3 regions of the Salinibacterium sp. NG22 genome follow, and region 3 is predicted to be linked to each of the others. Evidence: riboswitches for the same ligand, from Rfam matches in the RefSeq annotation. Region 3 holds a riboswitch; each other region holds the start of a gene.
The links. A riboswitch is a leader RNA that binds a small molecule or an ion and turns the genes downstream of it on or off. The one in region 3 is predicted to bind thiamine pyrophosphate.

Region 1 (5,349 bases), on a different contig from region 3:
AGGGCGCCGTAGTGACGAACAATCGGTCCCGGTCGGCGACCACCCACACCGGTGTCGACACCGGCTCCCCTGACTTGCGGAAGGTAGTGACGGAGACATAGGTCTCGGTGGCGAGTGTGGAAAAGTCAGCGGCAGTCATGCGCCCATTATCCCCGTGGCACTACGCCTTGAAGTTGATCAGCTTGTGAGTGCCGTCACAAAACGGCTTTATCGCCGAGACCCCACACCGACAAAGAGCAACCGTTGTGCGTGTCTGCTCAATAGCTTCACCGTCGGAGGAGCGCAGGTCAATCTCGCCGCGGACGAGCAGTGGCCCGTTGGTGCAGGCCACTATCTCAACGTCATCTTTACTCTCTGACGAACTCATCGGCCCGCTCCCGCGCTCGTGATCGATGCGGAGGACGCGGGATCATCGCCCCTACCGGTGAGCACTGCGTCGAAGGGGAAAGGCTTACGCAGCGACGACTCTCCGGCCACCCACGACTCGAGGATGTGCTCGCCTACCCAGTCGTCGATCAGCAGGCACGCACGGGCACCGAAGAAGATCTCACTGAGCAAGGCCGGCTCGCTCTCGGCAAGCCCGCCGGCGAGGTCGCGGGCGGCAATTTGCTCGTGAACGGCATCCGCTTCAACGTGTTCGTCGAAGTACTCGGTGACGTTCTTGCCGAAACCTAATCGACGAAAACCGCGGGCGTAGAGCCCGTTGGGAATCGACGATGTCATTTCGAATGCCGCCAGATGCCCTGCGATCGCGCCCCGGAGACGGCGATTCATGCCGAACAGAGAAATCATGTTGAACGAGGCGAGCGTGATGGCCGGGGCGAAATTAACATAGGTGCCGTAGCGAGAGTCGAGCCCAATGCCCCGCATCGATCGCGCGAACAACTCCGAGTGCATCCGTTCGCGTCGACCGTTGCCGTATTCGTCCGCCTGGATCTCCACGAGCGCAGCCTTAGCCCGCCCGGTAAGTCTCGGGATCGCCCACGAGTGTGGATCGGCCTCTTTCAGCGTGTACACGGAGCGCTGCACCATGAACTCGACGGCCTGTTCGCGGGTAAGACTCTTCGCGACGTGGCGCGAGAGACTCGGTCCGGCATCCGGATCAGGGGCAGTGAGGGCGAAAAGCGCCTTCGCGACATCTTCTGCCGCTGCGTTGGGGAGCTCTGGCGTGGGCACTAGGCGTCGGAGCTGGCCTTCGAACGCTCGTTCCAGCTCAAGGCGAGCGGCGATGGTATCGACATGCCATTCCCATTGGTCACCGTTTTCGACGACGCGGCCGTAGTACAGACCGTAAAGAAGGTAGAGGGCAAGCTGCACGTCGTCATCACGCACTAGGTCGCGCCCGCTCTCGATAGCCGCGGTCACTTCGTCGGCAAGACCGTCGATCGTGTGAGGTGGCGACTGGCTCGCGAAAGCGTCGATGAGCAGCGAGCTGATCGGGCCGCGAGGCTCAATCTCCTCGTCGTGCCAATTTTCGCAGAGAGCGCTGGCTGCATCTGGACTGGTGTTGGGGGCTACTGCGGGTGCGTCGTAACCTGCGCCGTTGTGGGGTGCGGTTTCGTGCGCTGGAGAGTTCTCCGTGGGGTGCATCATGACCTCTCCGATCGTGTCGAAGCCCTGAGAGCGGGCACCCGATTGCCCGCTCAGCTTCATTGGTGAACTTATGTTGCCAACCGTTTCGGGCGCCGTCAACGCAATTGCCGCGCTCCCAAATATTTCTCAGTAAGCTCACCGAGAACGCTCAACTGATAGGTCTACCGGTGGATGCCGCGGCGTCGAGCAGCCGGCACGTCGGGTCACTGCTGCTCGCGAGCCGGCGCTGCTGCGGCGCGCGAGTGCTATGTTGTTGCACGTCCCCACGGGAGCCCACAGGCAAGGGCTGAGAGGAAGCTGACGCAGCTTCGACCGTTGAACCTCCCGGGTAATGCCGGCGAAGGAAGTACGGCTCATGCGCCCCACTAGCTCGTCCCCCGCTGTCTCTGTTGCTGCAACCGACTCTGCTGCTCCGCTCGGCACCCGACGCGCGGTGCGCGGCGGCATCTTCGGCAACTATGTCGACCAGTTCGACATCTTCTTGCCGGTCATCGCCCTGGCCCCGGCATCCGCTCAGCTGTTTGGCTCGGACAATCTGGTCGGGAACGCAGGCCTGATCTTCGTCGCAACCCTGCTGGGGCGCCCGATCGGGGCGGCGATCTTCGGATCGATCTCTGACCGCATCGGGCGAACGGCAACCACGAAAGTTGCTCTGCTCGGTGTCGCTCTCACGACGCTGCTGATCGCGCTCGTGCCCAATCACACGGTGCTGGGCAGCGGCACGCTGGCCGCGATTTTGCTGCTGCGTTTTGTGGGCGGCATCTTCCTGGGCGGCGAATACACCTCCGCCATTCCGCTCGCGATGGAATGGTCGCGGCCCGAACGGCGCGGCCTCGTCAGCGGCCTCATCATGTGGATGTCGCCCTGGGCCAACGCGTCGATCGCGGGCATGGTGTTCGTGCTGCAGAGCGTGCTCGACGCCGCCGCCTATAGCCAGTGGGGCTGGCGAACGCTCTTCATTCTGGGCTCGCTGCTCGCCTTCACCATGCTGTTCTACTACCGTGCGCGGGTCGAAGAGTCGCCGCAGTGGCAACGCCCGGGGCAGCGCACTAACCCGTTGAAAGAGATTCTCGTCGGCCGCCACCGCCGCGCGCTCTGGCAAGTGTTCATCATGATGAGCGGGCTCTGGCTACTCACCAACATGGCGATTCCCGTGCTGGCCGGTCAACTCGGTTCCGGCGCAGGGGCGCTGGGCGCGACAGGGACACTGGATGGTCGAACCCTGTCATTCGCGATGATGATCGGCACCGCGGCATCCGCTCTCACCATGGCAGCCTGCGGTCACCTCTCGACCTTCACCGGACGGCGACGCTTCTTTATGGGTTTTGGGCTATTGACCGCCGTGGCCGGACCGCTCGCGTTTCTCGCGGTGTTTGCGGCACCCAGTCTGGGGCAGCTCGTGCTCGGAGTAGTCGCGCTTCAAGTCGTGACGGTGTCGGCGTACGGGCCAGTCGGGGCGTACCTCGTGGAGCGGTTCCCCACTTCGGTGCGCGCGAGCGGGTACGGGGTCGGGTACAGCCTGTCGATCGTGATTCCCGCGCTCTACCCGTACTACCTGCCCGCGATGCAAGGCGTGTTGGGGCAGCAGGGTGCGGTTGCGGCGTTGCTCGCACTCGGCGGGGTGCTGATTGCTGTGGGGGCGTTTCTGGGGCCGGAGACGGCGGGGGTTGATCTTGACGGTGAGTCGCAGCCTCAGTTGCGCAGCTGACCCACTGCATCGACGTCGGGGGCGGCCGGCGCATGGCGGGGCTTACCGTCGGAGGTGTCCCCGCCCCCGATTCGATTGCTGCGTTCGGTGAGCGCAACGAGTCCGAGGTGTCGGTCCGAGGTCCAGCACACCAGTCGCCCTTTGTGATCCTTGGTGCGAGACAGGATGCCCGCCTCACCGAGTTGGTTGAGAGCGCCCTGTGCCGCGACCGTCGAGACTCCATAGGTTGCTGCGACCCGCTCTGCTGTCAGAACAGGTTCGGATGGGAGATTCTTGAGCACACTCACAACGACGGCTCCCCGCCGTGGTTGCGCTGGCGACAGCCCGCTCTCGGTTCGAAAAGCGAAAAGCTGATCGAGCAGTACACCGTCGAGCTGCGTGATGTCTTGGGCGAGTTCGACGGCGTTGGACGCAGCCTGCTCGGCCGCACGTGAGAATCCGACAATCCAATCATCGACACGATCTGCCCGGAAATCGGTGAGGCCGTCGATGTAGGAGTCTTTGTTGCCGGCGAAAACGGTGGAGATCGGCACGAGAATGTTGCGCAGGGCATCCGACCGCTTCAGCACCGTGTGGATGAGAGCTCGGCCCGTGCGACCGTTGCCATCGATAAAAGGGTGAATGGTTTCGAACTGAGCGTGGGCGAGCGCCGCCCGAACGACAGGGTTGCCTTCAGTGGCGGTGACAAAGTGGGCAAGGTTATCGAGCAATCGGCGCACCTCAGTTTCGGGAGGCGGCACGAACTCTGCCCTCAGCGGCGACCAGCCATTTCCGCCGACCCAGTTTTGCTCGCGACGAATCCCGGGTGGGAGGGACGGCTCAATAACGTGTTGCAGATGTTCGATGTCAGAGAGGCTGACCGGCCTCGTGCGGTCGGCCAGCACATCAATCGACTCTTCCGTTGCTCTCACGTTTGCAATCACGTCGAGAGCAACGCTCTTGCCCTGGTGCAACACTTCGGCGATCGCGAGTTTTTTGGGAGTGACCCGGTTTCCTTCAATCCACGACGAAGAGATACTTTCGGACCGGATCAGGAGATGGTTGAGGTATCCACTTTTCGCGCCAATGCGTTCGTCTGCCCGCGCGAGAACGGCGAGGGCATCCGTTGCCGCCTGGCTTGCTTCATCGGAAATTCGTGGGAGCACTAGATCTAGCTCGTCGGGAACGAACGCACGAAACGTGCCAGCTGCGCGGTCTTTGCGGCTCAACCCAGCGCCATCTTGTGGATTCCACAGCAGATCGACGTAGTACATGGTGGCCACCTAAGGTTCGCGAATGGGGCGATAAAATAAGTTTAGTGCATCTAACCTTATTTTAGGCGTCGTCGCGAGTGACGGGTCTACGCCGTCGAAGAGGTCGGATTCTCAGGCGACCGAAGGCGCGCTCTCCGCATCGACCACGGGCATCACGTGCTTCACGAGCGCTTCGAGAATACGAGTGTTGAACTCGACCCCGAGCTGGTTGGGCACGGTAACCAACAGGGTGTCAGCAGCCTGAATGGCTGCGTCGCGCGCGAGCTCGGCTGCGATCAGGTCGGGGGCTCCGATATAGGAGCGGCCGAAACGGGAGCGCGAACCGTCGAGCATGCCGACTTGATCGCGCTGCTCGACCTGCCCCTGGATGCCAAAGTAGTACTCGGTCTCATCGTCAATGATGGGCAGGATGCTGCGGCTCACCGAAACCCGTGGTGCACGGTCGTGGCCGGCACTCGCCCACGCATCCCGGAACATCGCAATCTGTTCGGCCTGCAGCTCATCGAAGGGAACTCCGGTGTCTTCGGTGAGAAGCGTCGAACTCATCAGGTTCATCCCTTGCTCAGCCGTCCAGATCGCGGTGGCCCGGGTGCCTGCGCCCCACCAGATGCGTTCGCTGAGTCCGGGTGCCTGCGGCTGAATCGGCTGCAAAGCGCTCGTGCCAATCATCTGCGGATTGCCGGGAGCGAGCCCTTCGCCCGTGATCGCACGGCGAAACTTGTCCGTGTGGTCGCGAGCCATGTCGGCATCGCTCTCTCCCGCTGCCGGTTCGTAACCGAAAGCGCGCCATCCGTC
Region 2 (5,349 bases), 690 kb from region 3:
TCGAACTAAGCGCGAGGCCACAATCCGAAGGTGCTTGGGCATAGAAAAAGCCCCGGACTTCGTGAGAAATCCGGGGCACATTGTCGGGCTGACAGGATTTGAACCTGCGACCCCCTGACCCCCAGTCAGGTGCGCTACCAAGCTGCGCTACAGCCCGCGACAACTCGAATAGCTTACCGCGAAATCTGAGCGCCGATGTTCAGTTTTGCGCCAAAACGGCAACTCCGGCCAAATCAGTGAGACGAGATGCCGTGCGCGGCGGCGAAGAACTCGCGTTCATGCTCCGTGGATGCCACGAAAGCGGTGAGCATTGCATCCCGAACCGGAGGGGTCGCGTCTGCGGCGAGCGCCGTCACTATCGTGATGGCCTGCTCTGTGGCATCCGTGAACGCGTCATCGGCATACGTGGTCAGCCAGTCGGCGTAGGGGTGCTCAGGGTGCGCCAGCGGGTGCAGTCGCGACCCGACGTCGTGGTAGACCCAGAAGCACGGCAACAGGGCTGCGGCAAGGACCGCGTAGTCACCACGGGCTGCCGTCGCCAGCAGATGATTCAGGTACCCCGTCGTTATCGCACTGGGCGAAGCCGAGAACAGCTCACCGGCCACCGACCACGACTCGTGCAACTGCAGCTCCGTCACGATGCACCCCTCGGCACTTGAGGCCCAGAAGGCTTGCTCCGCTGCCGTGGGTGCCAGCCGGGCAGCTTCGGCGAGCGCCCGCGCATAATCGCGCAGGTAGAGCGCATCCTGAGCCAGGTACCAAACGAAGTCTCCCCGGTCGAGAGAACCATCCCCCAGCGTCCGCACAAAGTCACCTCCGTCGATCTCAGCCCGCACCGAGGCGATCTCTGCCCACCACTGCTCGCGCACCTCAGCCGCGGTCAGCGCCGTCTCTACGCCTCCGCGCTCCCACGACCCCGCAAAGTGGCTAATCGGACCACGCCCGCTCCCCACCTGCAACGCCGCACCGGCACGGATGCTCTCGCTCAACCACCGCTTCGACTCCCCCACAGCAGCAGCCCACTCACCGCCGGCCGCAATCCGGGTTGCGAGCGCACTCGACAGCGAACAGCCAGTTCCGTGGGTGTTGCTGGTCTCTATACGGATGCCAGCAAACTCGGTCACGACAGCAGCATTCCCGGAACGGGCATCCACCAGCGCGTCCGGAGCCTCGGCCCCGCTCAAGTGTCCGCCCTTGGCCAGTACGCGCACCCCGTAGGAGGCAGAGACTCGCGCCGCCTGCTCCAGCACCTCAGGCCACGTCTCAGCGGCGGGTTCTGCGGCGATGATCGCGAGCTCAGGAATATTCGGCGTGACAAGGTCACACACCCGCACCAGGTCGCGCAGCGCCTGCTCGGCTTCGGCATCGAGCAGTCGGTCGCCACTCGTAGCGACCATCACCGGGTCGAGCACGACCAACGGAGGCCGCGCAGCCTCAAGCCACGCCCGCACGACACCGACAACCTCGACGGTGCCGAGCATGCCAATCTTCACGGCATCGATTGCCACATCGTCGCTCACCGCATCCAGTTGCTCGCGCAAGAACTCAGCGGGCGGCACATGCAGTCCGCGCACCCCCTGCGTGTTCTGCGCCGTCAGAGCCGTGATGGCCGCCATCCCGTAGCCACCATTGGCCGCGATCGACTTCAGATCGGCCTGGATACCCGCACCACCCGAAGGATCGCTGCCAGCAATGCTCAGAACGCGAGGAACCCGCAGACCGCTACCGCTTTCGCTCCGTGTCTGGTCCCGTAGCCCGCTCCGTGCCCCGCTCATGCGTCTTCTCCTTCGTCTTCGGCCGCTGGTACGCCAGCCCACGCTGCGGCGAGCGCGCGAGCCGCCTCTCGCGGATCAGCCGCACCACAGATGGCAGACACCACTGCAGCACCGTCTGCACCGCCCGCACGCAGCAGCGCGAGGTCATCCGGCCCCACCCCACCGATCGCCACGGTCGGTCGCTTACTCGCCGCAATGAGCTCGGCCATGCGATCGTGCCCGAGAGCATCCGGAGCGTCCTTCTTTGTCGTCGTGGGGTGCAAGGCCCCGATGCCGACATAGTCGACACCCGCCGACCCCACACTGGCGTCGTACAGTTGGTCGTCAGTCGATGCGCTCAGACCCACAATCGCCCCCGGGCCTACGAGCGCCCGCACCGACGCTGCGGGCAGATCGCCCTGCCCGACATGCACCCCAGCAACCCGAGCACCCATCTCGCGCGCAGCGAGATAGACATCGACTCGGTCATTGACGAGCACGGGCACCTTCAGCGCCACCGCCGTAGACACTCGAAGCACCAGATCAAGGAAGTCGCGGGCGGGCATGTCCTTCTCGCGCAGCTGCACGATCGTCACTCCCCCGGCCACAGCCTCGTACACGAGATCAACGAGGTCATGCCCGGCAGCTTTCGCCTGAGCCGAATCCGTCACTAAATAAGTGGAAAGGTCGAAACTCTCTCGGAAGCCGCTCATGCGATGACCCCCCGTTCTGCAATATCGTCCACCGAGACTTCGCTCAGGGCATCCAACAGCGCTACCGCAAAGCTTCCCGGCAGTGCCGAACGCTCCGCCGCAAGGTCGGCCGCTACCGTGTACACGCTCGTCGCCGCAACAGCAGCAGTCAGCGCATCCGGAGTCACCGCCGCAAACGCCGCCATGATCGCGCCAAGCGCACAGCCACCACCCGTCACCTTGGTCAGCACCGGATGCCCGTTAGAGAGCCTCACGACACTCACGCCATCGGTCACCATGTCCGTCGCACCCGATACCGCGACGACACCGCCGGTCACCCGCGCGAGCATCTGGGAGGCGGTGAGCGCGGCATCCACACTGCTCGTGCTGTCGACGCCTCGACCTCCCGTGCCCAATTCGGCGAGCGCCAGAATCTCTGAGGCGTTGCCCCGCACGATGGAAGGCCCGAGGTCACGCAGGCGATACGCGAGTGGTGTGCGCACCGGCAGAGCCCCTATGGCGACCGGGTCGAGCACCCAGGGCGTTCCGGCAGCATTGGCGGCCGGTGCAGCTTCAAGGGCTGCAGCGCGCTGCTCTTCGCGACAGGTACCGAGATTGATGAGCACTCCGGATGCCACGCCAGCGAACATGCCGGCTTCTTCCGGGATATCCACCATGGCCGGCGCTGCTCCCACAGCAAGCAACGCATTGGCAGTGAAGCCCACCACCACACTATTGGTGATGCACTGCACGAGAGGCGACGTCGATCTCACCGCCTCGAGCGCATCTTGAGTGGCGGTCAAAAAGTTTGGTGGCGTACGCGACATGCACGACATCCCTTCGCTAGTTCTAACTAGATCAGGTTCGACGGGTGTGTTCTCAGCCCCGCAGGGCACCCCGTGTCACAAGTTGTGCCTCAACGATAGCGGCTTGGCACGGTGTCGTGTTCGCCTCAGGCGAAAGGCAATGTGGACTATTTCAGTGCCGGATGTCGTTGCACCAAGCGACAATAAAGATGACGCGAGATCTGTGCACCCTTTTCAATCCCGGCTGCTGCTTCGTCCTACCGCTTCACACACGACAGGATTTCTATGACCAGCACGGCGCCGATCACCGGCAGCATCCCTCTTTTTGACCCCAACGATGACGGGCCAGCCAGCCCGGTCGATAACAGCGGCCGCAACCGTTTGGTCATCGGCCTGATGCTCGCTGCCACCTTCGTGGTGTTCCTCAACGAAACCTCGCTCGTCGTGGCGATCCCCCGCATCATGGAAGACCTCAACATCGAGCCGAGCACCGCTCAGTGGTTGTCGACGTCGTTCATGCTCACGATGGCCGTGGTGATTCCGATTACCGGATTCCTCATCCAACGCTTCACGACGCGTGGCATCTTCATCACCGCAATGTCTCTCTTCACCATCGGAACTCTGCTGGGGGCTATGGCGCCCACCTTTGCCGTGCTGATTGTGGGACGGGTGATTCAAGCCTCCGGTACCGCCATGATGCTCCCCCTGCTGATGACAACCGTGATGACTCTGGTTCCTGCCGCAACTCGTGGCAAGACCATGGGCAACGTTTCCATCGTCATGTCGATGGCCCCTGCCGTCGGACCAACCGTTGCTGGCCTCGTCTTGGCCGTCTTCGACTGGCGCTGGGTCTTCATCGTCATGATCCCCATCTCTGTCACCGCTCTCCTGCTCGGCATCACGAAGGTAAAGAACGTCACCGACCCCCGCAAGGTATCGATTGACATGCTGTCGGTCATCCTCTCGGCCATCGCCTTCTCCGGCCTGATCTACGGGCTCTCCAGCCTCGGAGAATCAGCCGCCGGAGACTCTGTTCTCATCGCCCCAGCCATCCCCATCAGCGCCGGCGCCATCAGTCTCGTGTTGTTCATCATCCGCCAGCTGAAGCTGCAGAAAACAGACAGTGCTCTTCTCGACCTGCGCACTTTCGCTGCCCCCGGCTTTGCCGTCGCAATCGGCCTCATGATGGTCATGATGGCCGCCCTCTTCGGCACCATCATCCTGCTGCCCATGTTCACGCAAAACGTTCTCGGGCTCGAACCCATCCAGAGCGGACTGCTCGTACTGCCCGGCAGCCTCGTCATGGGGTTCTTGAGCCCCTTCGTTGGCCGCCTCTACGACAAAGTCGGCCCGCGCCCCCTCATGATTCCGGGCTCGATACTGGTGAGCGCATCGTTGTGGAGCTTCACGCTGCTCTCCGAAACCAGCTCACCGTTCATGGTCGTCGCCATCCACGTACCCATGAGCATCGGACTCGCCTTCATGTTCACGCCGCTCTTCACCTCGGCACTGGGCACGCTCAAGCCACACCTGTACTCGCACGGCAGCGCCACCATCAGCACCGTGCAGCAACTTGCCGGCGCTGCAGGCACCGCGCTGTTCATCGCGCTCCTCACGGTGCAGTCGGTCGCCCTTGCCGCTGAAGGCGCGCCAGAGGCCACAGCGCTTGCTGGTGGTGTGCGCCTCGCGTTCATGGCCGGCGGCATCATCTCGCTCTTCGCGATCGTCGCCACGTTCTTCGTGAAGCGTCCCGAATCCGAAACGGCTCCGAGCGACGCCCCTGTCGCTCACTAACTGCACGGTGTGAGCGGACCGCCAACCGGCATCCGCTCACTCCCGGGCGTCACACTCCGGGCGTCACACCCCGGGCGTCACACCCCGGGCGTCACACCCCAGCGGTTAACGCACAAACGGCGAGCCCCTCTCGAAAGAGAGCGGCTCGCCGTTTGGCGTTAAGCCGAAGCTTGTGACCTCGAGAACCTACTTGCGCTTGCGCTTCTCACGCACACGCATGTTGACCTGGATGGGGCTGCCATCGAAGCCGAAGATCTCGCGCAGTCGACGCGTAATGAATCGACGGTACTGCGGGTCCAAGAA
Region 3 (5,349 bases):
CAGCCTCAGGGTCGTTTGCGGCCCCCGAGCAGCGTGCCCGCACCGCGCTCGCGAGTCGCATCTATGTCGAAGGCCGCCACGATGCGGAACTCGTCGAAAAAGTGTGGGGTGATGACCTGCGCGCCGAAGGTGTCGTCGTCGAATTCTTGGGCGGCATCGACGACCTCGAGAAGATCGTCGCCGACTTTGCACCCACCTCCGACCGCAAGTTGGGAATCTTGGTCGATCACCTTGTTCCTGGCTCGAAGGAGAGTCGAATTGCGGATGCTGTGGGGCGCGGCAAGTACGGCCAGTACGCGCTCGTGGTCGGTCATCCATTCGTCGATGTCTGGCAGGCCGTGAAGCCGCAAAGCCTCGGAATCGCTGCGTGGCCATCGGTGCCGCGCACGATCGAGTGGAAGCACGGAATCTGCGAAGCATTCGGCTGGCCGCACGAAGACCAAGCCGATATCGCCCGCGCGTGGCAGTTCATTCTGTCGAAGGTCACCAACTTCGGTGACCTTGAGCCAGCGCTCTTGGGGCGCGTTGAACACCTCATCGACTTTGTCACGGTCGATCAGGATTCCTAGCGCCGAGCGCGCTTAGTCGAGTTGCGGCACGACCTCGCGAGCGAGGAAGTCGAGCTGGTCGAGATCGTGGAAGTCCATGATCTGGAAGTACACGCGAGTGAACCCGAGTGCCTGCAGCTCTGAAATCTTGTCGACGACTTCGCTGGCAGTTCCCGCGAAGCCGCCAAGACGCAGGTCGGCGGGAGTTGCGTTGGCTGCGGTAGCACGCGTCTCGATCTGAGCTTCGGTGGCGCCGACAGCAGTCGTGCCGGCGATGGAAAGCACGAGCGTGGCGGGGTCGCGGTCGAAGTGCTCGCACGCGGCACGCACGCGGTTGATGCGCTCCGTGAGCGGCGCAATGGTGGCGAAGCCAGCGTTGTACTCGGTCGCAAACTTGGCGGTGAGCGCCGGCGTACGGCTTGGACCACTGCCGCCGATGATGATCGGCAGAGGGTTCTGCACGGGCTTCGGCAGCGCGGGCGACTGGCTCAGTTGGTAGTGCTTGCCCTCATAGGAGAAGGTCTTTCCCGGTTCTGTGGCCCAGATGCCCGTGATCACGTCGAGCTGTTCTTCGAGCATGCCGAACCGCTTCGCCGGGAACGGGATGCCGTACGCAGCATGTTCGCGTTCGAACCAGCCGGTGCCGAGCCCGAGCTCCACGCGGCCGCCCGACATGTCGTCGACTTGAGCTACCTGAATCGCCAAGATTCCCGGATGCCGAAAGGTTGCGGAGGAGACGAGCGTGCCCAGACGAATCGTCGAGGTTTCGCGCGCCAGCCCCGCAAGGGTCGTCCAGGAGTCCGTTGGACCAGGCAGCCCGCCGTTGCGGTCGTCCATAGTCACGTAGTGGTCAGAACGGAAGTAGCCGTTGAAACCGAGCTTCTCTGCGGCTTGCGCAAGAAGAAGCTGATCGGTGTAGCTGGCGCCGTTCTGAGGTTCAGTGAAGATGCGGAAGTCCATACGCCGAGCCTATTGATGATTAGACTGGGTGGCGAACACGGGAGTCCGGTGAGCCGGGCTGAGAGGGAGCTTCTCCAAGCTTCGACCGTCGAACCTGATCTGGATCATGCCAGCGCAGGGAGCAGACACTCTTGAAACCCGTGCCATTCACTAGTGAAAGGCACGAAAGTGACCACAACAGCACCATCCTCATCCACGTCTACCCCGACGAAGCCCGGATCGCGTTTTCAGTGGCGGGTGATCGACATCGTCGTGGCGAGCGTTATTGGCGTCGCAAGCGGTTTGATCTTCGTCGTCTGGAACGTTGCCTCCGTTCCCGCTCTGGCCCCGTTCGCTGCGCTCCTGCCCGGCTTGCAAGCGATTGGTGGCGGTTTCTGGCTCTTCGCCGGCGTGCTCACCGCACTCGTCATCCGCAAGCCAGGTGCCGCGATTTACGGAGAGATGGTCGCCGCCTCCGTGTCGGCCCTTATCGGTAACCAGTGGGGTGTACTCACTCTCGTGAGCGGCTTCACACAGGGGATTGGTGCCGAGATCGTCTTCGCTGCCTTCCTCTACGCCAACTGGCGCGTCAGCGGTGCGATTCTTGCGGGCGCCGGTGCCGGCCTCGCGATGGCTATTACTGACTTGCTGCTCTGGTACCCGGGATCAGCGCTTCCCTTCATCATCATCTACACGATCGCCGCCATCGTCGGCGGGATGCTCATTGCTGGCCTCCTGTCGTGGCTCGCGACGCGCGGTATTGCGGCAACCGGAGCGCTCAACCGCTTTGGTGCTGGCCGCGAGATTGCGAAACGGGTCTGAGCCCCACCACGCCTGTTGGCGTCACCGTCGAAGGATGGGGGTGGCGCCATTCCAGCAGGCTCGCTTGGGCGGTACGCGGTCTCGATCTGCGTATTGAACCGGGCGAACGCGTGTTACTCCTCGGCGAGTCCGGGGCGGGAAAGTCAACGTTTCTGCATGCCCTCGCCGGGGTAGTCGGCGACGACGAAGGCGAAACAGAAGGTTCCCTGCTCGTCGCGGGCGAGCATCCGGCCGCCCATCGTGGGCGCACCGGTCTCGTGATTCAAGACCCCGACAGCCAAGTGATCTTGGAGCGCGTCGGAGACGACGTTGCGTTCGGTTGTGAAAACTTGGGTGTTCCGCGCGACGAAATCTGGATTCGTGTGCGTGACAGTCTCGCCTCCGTCGGCCTCGAGGTTGCTCTCGACCGCAACACCAGTGCGCTCTCGGGCGGTCAGAAGCAGCGGCTCGCGCTCGCCGGGGTGCTGGCCATGCGGCCCGGTTTGATCGTGCTCGACGAACCGACCGCCAATCTTGACCCCGCGGGGGTGACCGAGGTTCGGGATGCCGTCATCCGCGTCGCCGAGGCAACCGGCGCCACGATTGTGGTTGTCGAACACCGCGTCTCGGTGTGGAGCGACGTTGTCGACCGCGTCGTAGTGCTCGCCGCCGGCGGGGGAGTCATCGCCGATGGGGCGCCCGCCGACGTTCTCGCACGGCAGGGCAAAGAGCTCGCCGCTCGGGGAGTCTGGATCCCGCAGTTTCCGCCACCGCGCCCGGTGCGGGCAGTACGGGGCCCGCAACACGCGCTTCTCAGCGCTCAGCAGTTGACCGTCGGCCGCGGCAAAGTAGCCCTGGGGGCTCCGCTCGACCTCCAGATCATGAGCAGCCACGCTCTGGCCATCACCGGCCCCAATGGCGCAGGCAAGTCAACGCTCGCGCTCACCCTTGGTGGGCTTTTGTCGCCCGTCAGTGGTGCTGTCGTGGCGAGCCCGGCGCTCGCGAATGGAGCGGGCGAGCATCCGATCCGCTGGAAGTCGCGTGAGCTGCTCACCCGAATCGGCACCGTGTTTCAAGATCCCGAGCACCAATTGCTGACGAGCACAGTGCGCGCAGAGCTCGAAGTGGGCCCGCGGGCATTGAAGCTCCCCGAGAGCGAAGTGGATGCTCGCGTCAACGAGTTGCTCACCCGGTTGCGCCTTGACCGGCTAGCCGACGCCAACCCGTTCACTCTCTCGGGCGGCGAGAAACGTCGCCTGAGCGTCGCCACAGCCCTCGCTACGCGCCCGCAGGTGCTCGTGCTCGACGAACCCACGTTCGGGCAAGATTCGCGCACCTGGAGCGAATTGCTCGCCCTGCTGGCACGACTCGTGGATGACGGAAGCAGCGTAATCGCCGTCAGCCACGATCTCGATTTCGTCGATGCACTCGCCGACTCAACGGTCGTGCTCGAATGATCCCTATCGCGTCGGTGAATCCCGTGGCCAAACTAGGAGCAGGGCTCCTCGTGAGCCTGTTCTTGCTCGCCACGATCGACTGGGTGTCGGCCACGACCGCGCTCGTGCTCGAGCTTGCCATCATCGCGTTCTTCGGGATTGAGCCGAAACGATTCTGGTTGCGGACTTTGCCGGTGTGGGTGGCGGCTCCGCTGACCGCTCTCACGATCCTGCTGTATGGCCGCTATGACGGCACCGTGTACTTCGAATTCTTGTTGATCAGAATCAGTGATGGTTCGATCGAGCTCGCCCTCGCGACCTTCTTGCGGGTGCTCGCGATCGGCCTGCCCGCGGTCGTGTTGTTCATCTCGATCGACCCCACCGACTTCGCTGATGGCCTCGCTCAGCGACTTCGACTGCCCGACCGCTTCGTTGTTGGCGCGTTAGCAGCCGTGCGCATGGTCGGGCTCTTTCTCGAGGATTGGCGCTCTCTCGAACTAGCCCGTCGCGCTCGTGGCGTGGCAGACCGTGGTCGCCTCCGCCGTATCGCCGGTCAGGGTTTTGCGCTACTTGTGCTCTCGATCCGTCGAGGCAGCAAACTGTCTATTGCGATGGAAGCGCGCGGCTTCGGCGGCGATACGACCCGCACGTGGGCCCGGGAGTCGCCGTGGGGGCGGGCTGAATGGCTCACGCTGCTCGTGGGTCTGCTGATCGGCATTACCGCTACAGTCGTTGCCGTGCTCACGGGAAGTTGGAATCTCATTGTTGGCTAGCGCGCAGCCGCCTGCTCCACGCTGGCGGTGTCTTATCGATGGTCGCTCTGGTTCGGGCAAGACCGAACTTGGCCGTGCCATGGCCGCAGCCTGGCCAGAGGTTCAGCTAGTGAAACTCGACGACTTTTATCCCGGCTGGGATGGCTTGGATGCCGCTAGCGCCCTCGTTCCGCGCATCCTCACCGAGTTGCGGTGGCAAGAATGGAACTGGCTCACCAACGAGCCGGGGCCTTGGCACGAGCTCGACGGCGATCGCCCCCTCGTGCTGGAGGGAATCGGTGCCCTGAGCCGCGCATCCGCCCCTCTCGTCGACCACAGCATTTGGGTCGAGCTCGACGACGCCTCACGCAAGAAGCGGGCCCTCGACCGCGACGGAGACACCTACGCCCCACATTGGGAGCGGTGGGCACGCCACGAGCTCCGCTTTATGGCACGCGAGAACCCCCGTGAACTGGCGGATGAGACGCTCGACGGTGTCGATATCTCACGCTGGTTCGCTGGGCGTTAGTTGGACTTGTTCCACACCTGAATGAGGTCGGTTCCGCGCGGGTTGACCGTCATCACGTCCCCTTCGCAGGTGAGCACTAGCCCGAGCATGTCATCGAAGTCGCTGCGGGGAATCGTGTACTTCAACTCTTCGACAGGCTCATCGGCGAGCACTGCCGTGGTTTCGACCGTGTAGTCGGAGATGTCCCAGTCGCGGGGGATCGCGACATCCACGTTGATGAGGGCCTTGCCGACGACGGTTCCCGTGTAGGACTGGGTGATCGTCATGACTTGATCTGCCTTGGGCTCAGCGCTAATTGTGAACACGAGGTCTGACTCGATCGTGAGAGCACCAGTGCTCTCCCA

Region 1: it holds a riboswitch for thiamine pyrophosphate, as region 3 does, so the genes downstream of both, I6E81_RS10550 (MFS transporter) here and I6E81_RS03465 (ECF transporter S component) in region 3, are expected to answer to the same signal.
Region 2: it holds a riboswitch for thiamine pyrophosphate, as region 3 does, so the genes downstream of both, thiM (hydroxyethylthiazole kinase) here and I6E81_RS03465 (ECF transporter S component) in region 3, are expected to answer to the same signal.

Annotation. Positions count from the first base shown of each region.
Region 1 is NZ_JADYWG010000002.1:199,682-205,030, forward strand. It holds gene I6E81_RS10535 (PPOX class F420-dependent oxidoreductase) at 1-139, opposite strand, end outside; gene I6E81_RS10540 (CDGSH iron-sulfur domain-containing protein) at 161-367, opposite strand; gene I6E81_RS10545 (iron-containing redox enzyme family protein) at 364-1,653, opposite strand; TPP riboswitch at 1,849-1,958, shown strand; gene I6E81_RS10550 (MFS transporter) at 1,949-3,301, shown strand; gene I6E81_RS10555 (Fic family protein) at 3,286-4,554, opposite strand; gene I6E81_RS10560 (LLM class flavin-dependent oxidoreductase) at 4,666-5,349, opposite strand, start outside.
Region 2 is NZ_JADYWG010000001.1:18,404-23,752, reverse strand. It holds tRNA gene I6E81_RS00120 (tRNA-Pro) at 84-157, opposite strand; gene I6E81_RS00115 (bifunctional hydroxymethylpyrimidine kinase/phosphomethylpyrimidine kinase) at 234-1,775, opposite strand; gene thiE (thiamine phosphate synthase) at 1,772-2,467, opposite strand; gene thiM (hydroxyethylthiazole kinase) at 2,464-3,273, opposite strand; TPP riboswitch at 3,265-3,356, opposite strand; gene I6E81_RS00100 (MDR family MFS transporter) at 3,538-5,046, shown strand; gene der (ribosome biogenesis GTPase Der) at 5,233-5,349, opposite strand, start outside.
Region 3 is NZ_JADYWG010000001.1:706,186-711,534, reverse strand. It holds gene I6E81_RS03475 (DUF3097 domain-containing protein) at 1-569, shown strand, start outside; gene I6E81_RS03470 (LLM class F420-dependent oxidoreductase) at 582-1,508, opposite strand; TPP riboswitch at 1,535-1,643, shown strand; gene I6E81_RS03465 (ECF transporter S component) at 1,677-2,309, shown strand; gene I6E81_RS03460 (ABC transporter ATP-binding protein) at 2,420-3,745, shown strand; gene I6E81_RS03455 (energy-coupling factor transporter transmembrane protein EcfT) at 3,742-4,497, shown strand; gene I6E81_RS03450 (ATP-binding protein) at 4,490-5,005, shown strand; gene I6E81_RS03445 (hypothetical protein) at 5,002-5,349, opposite strand, start outside.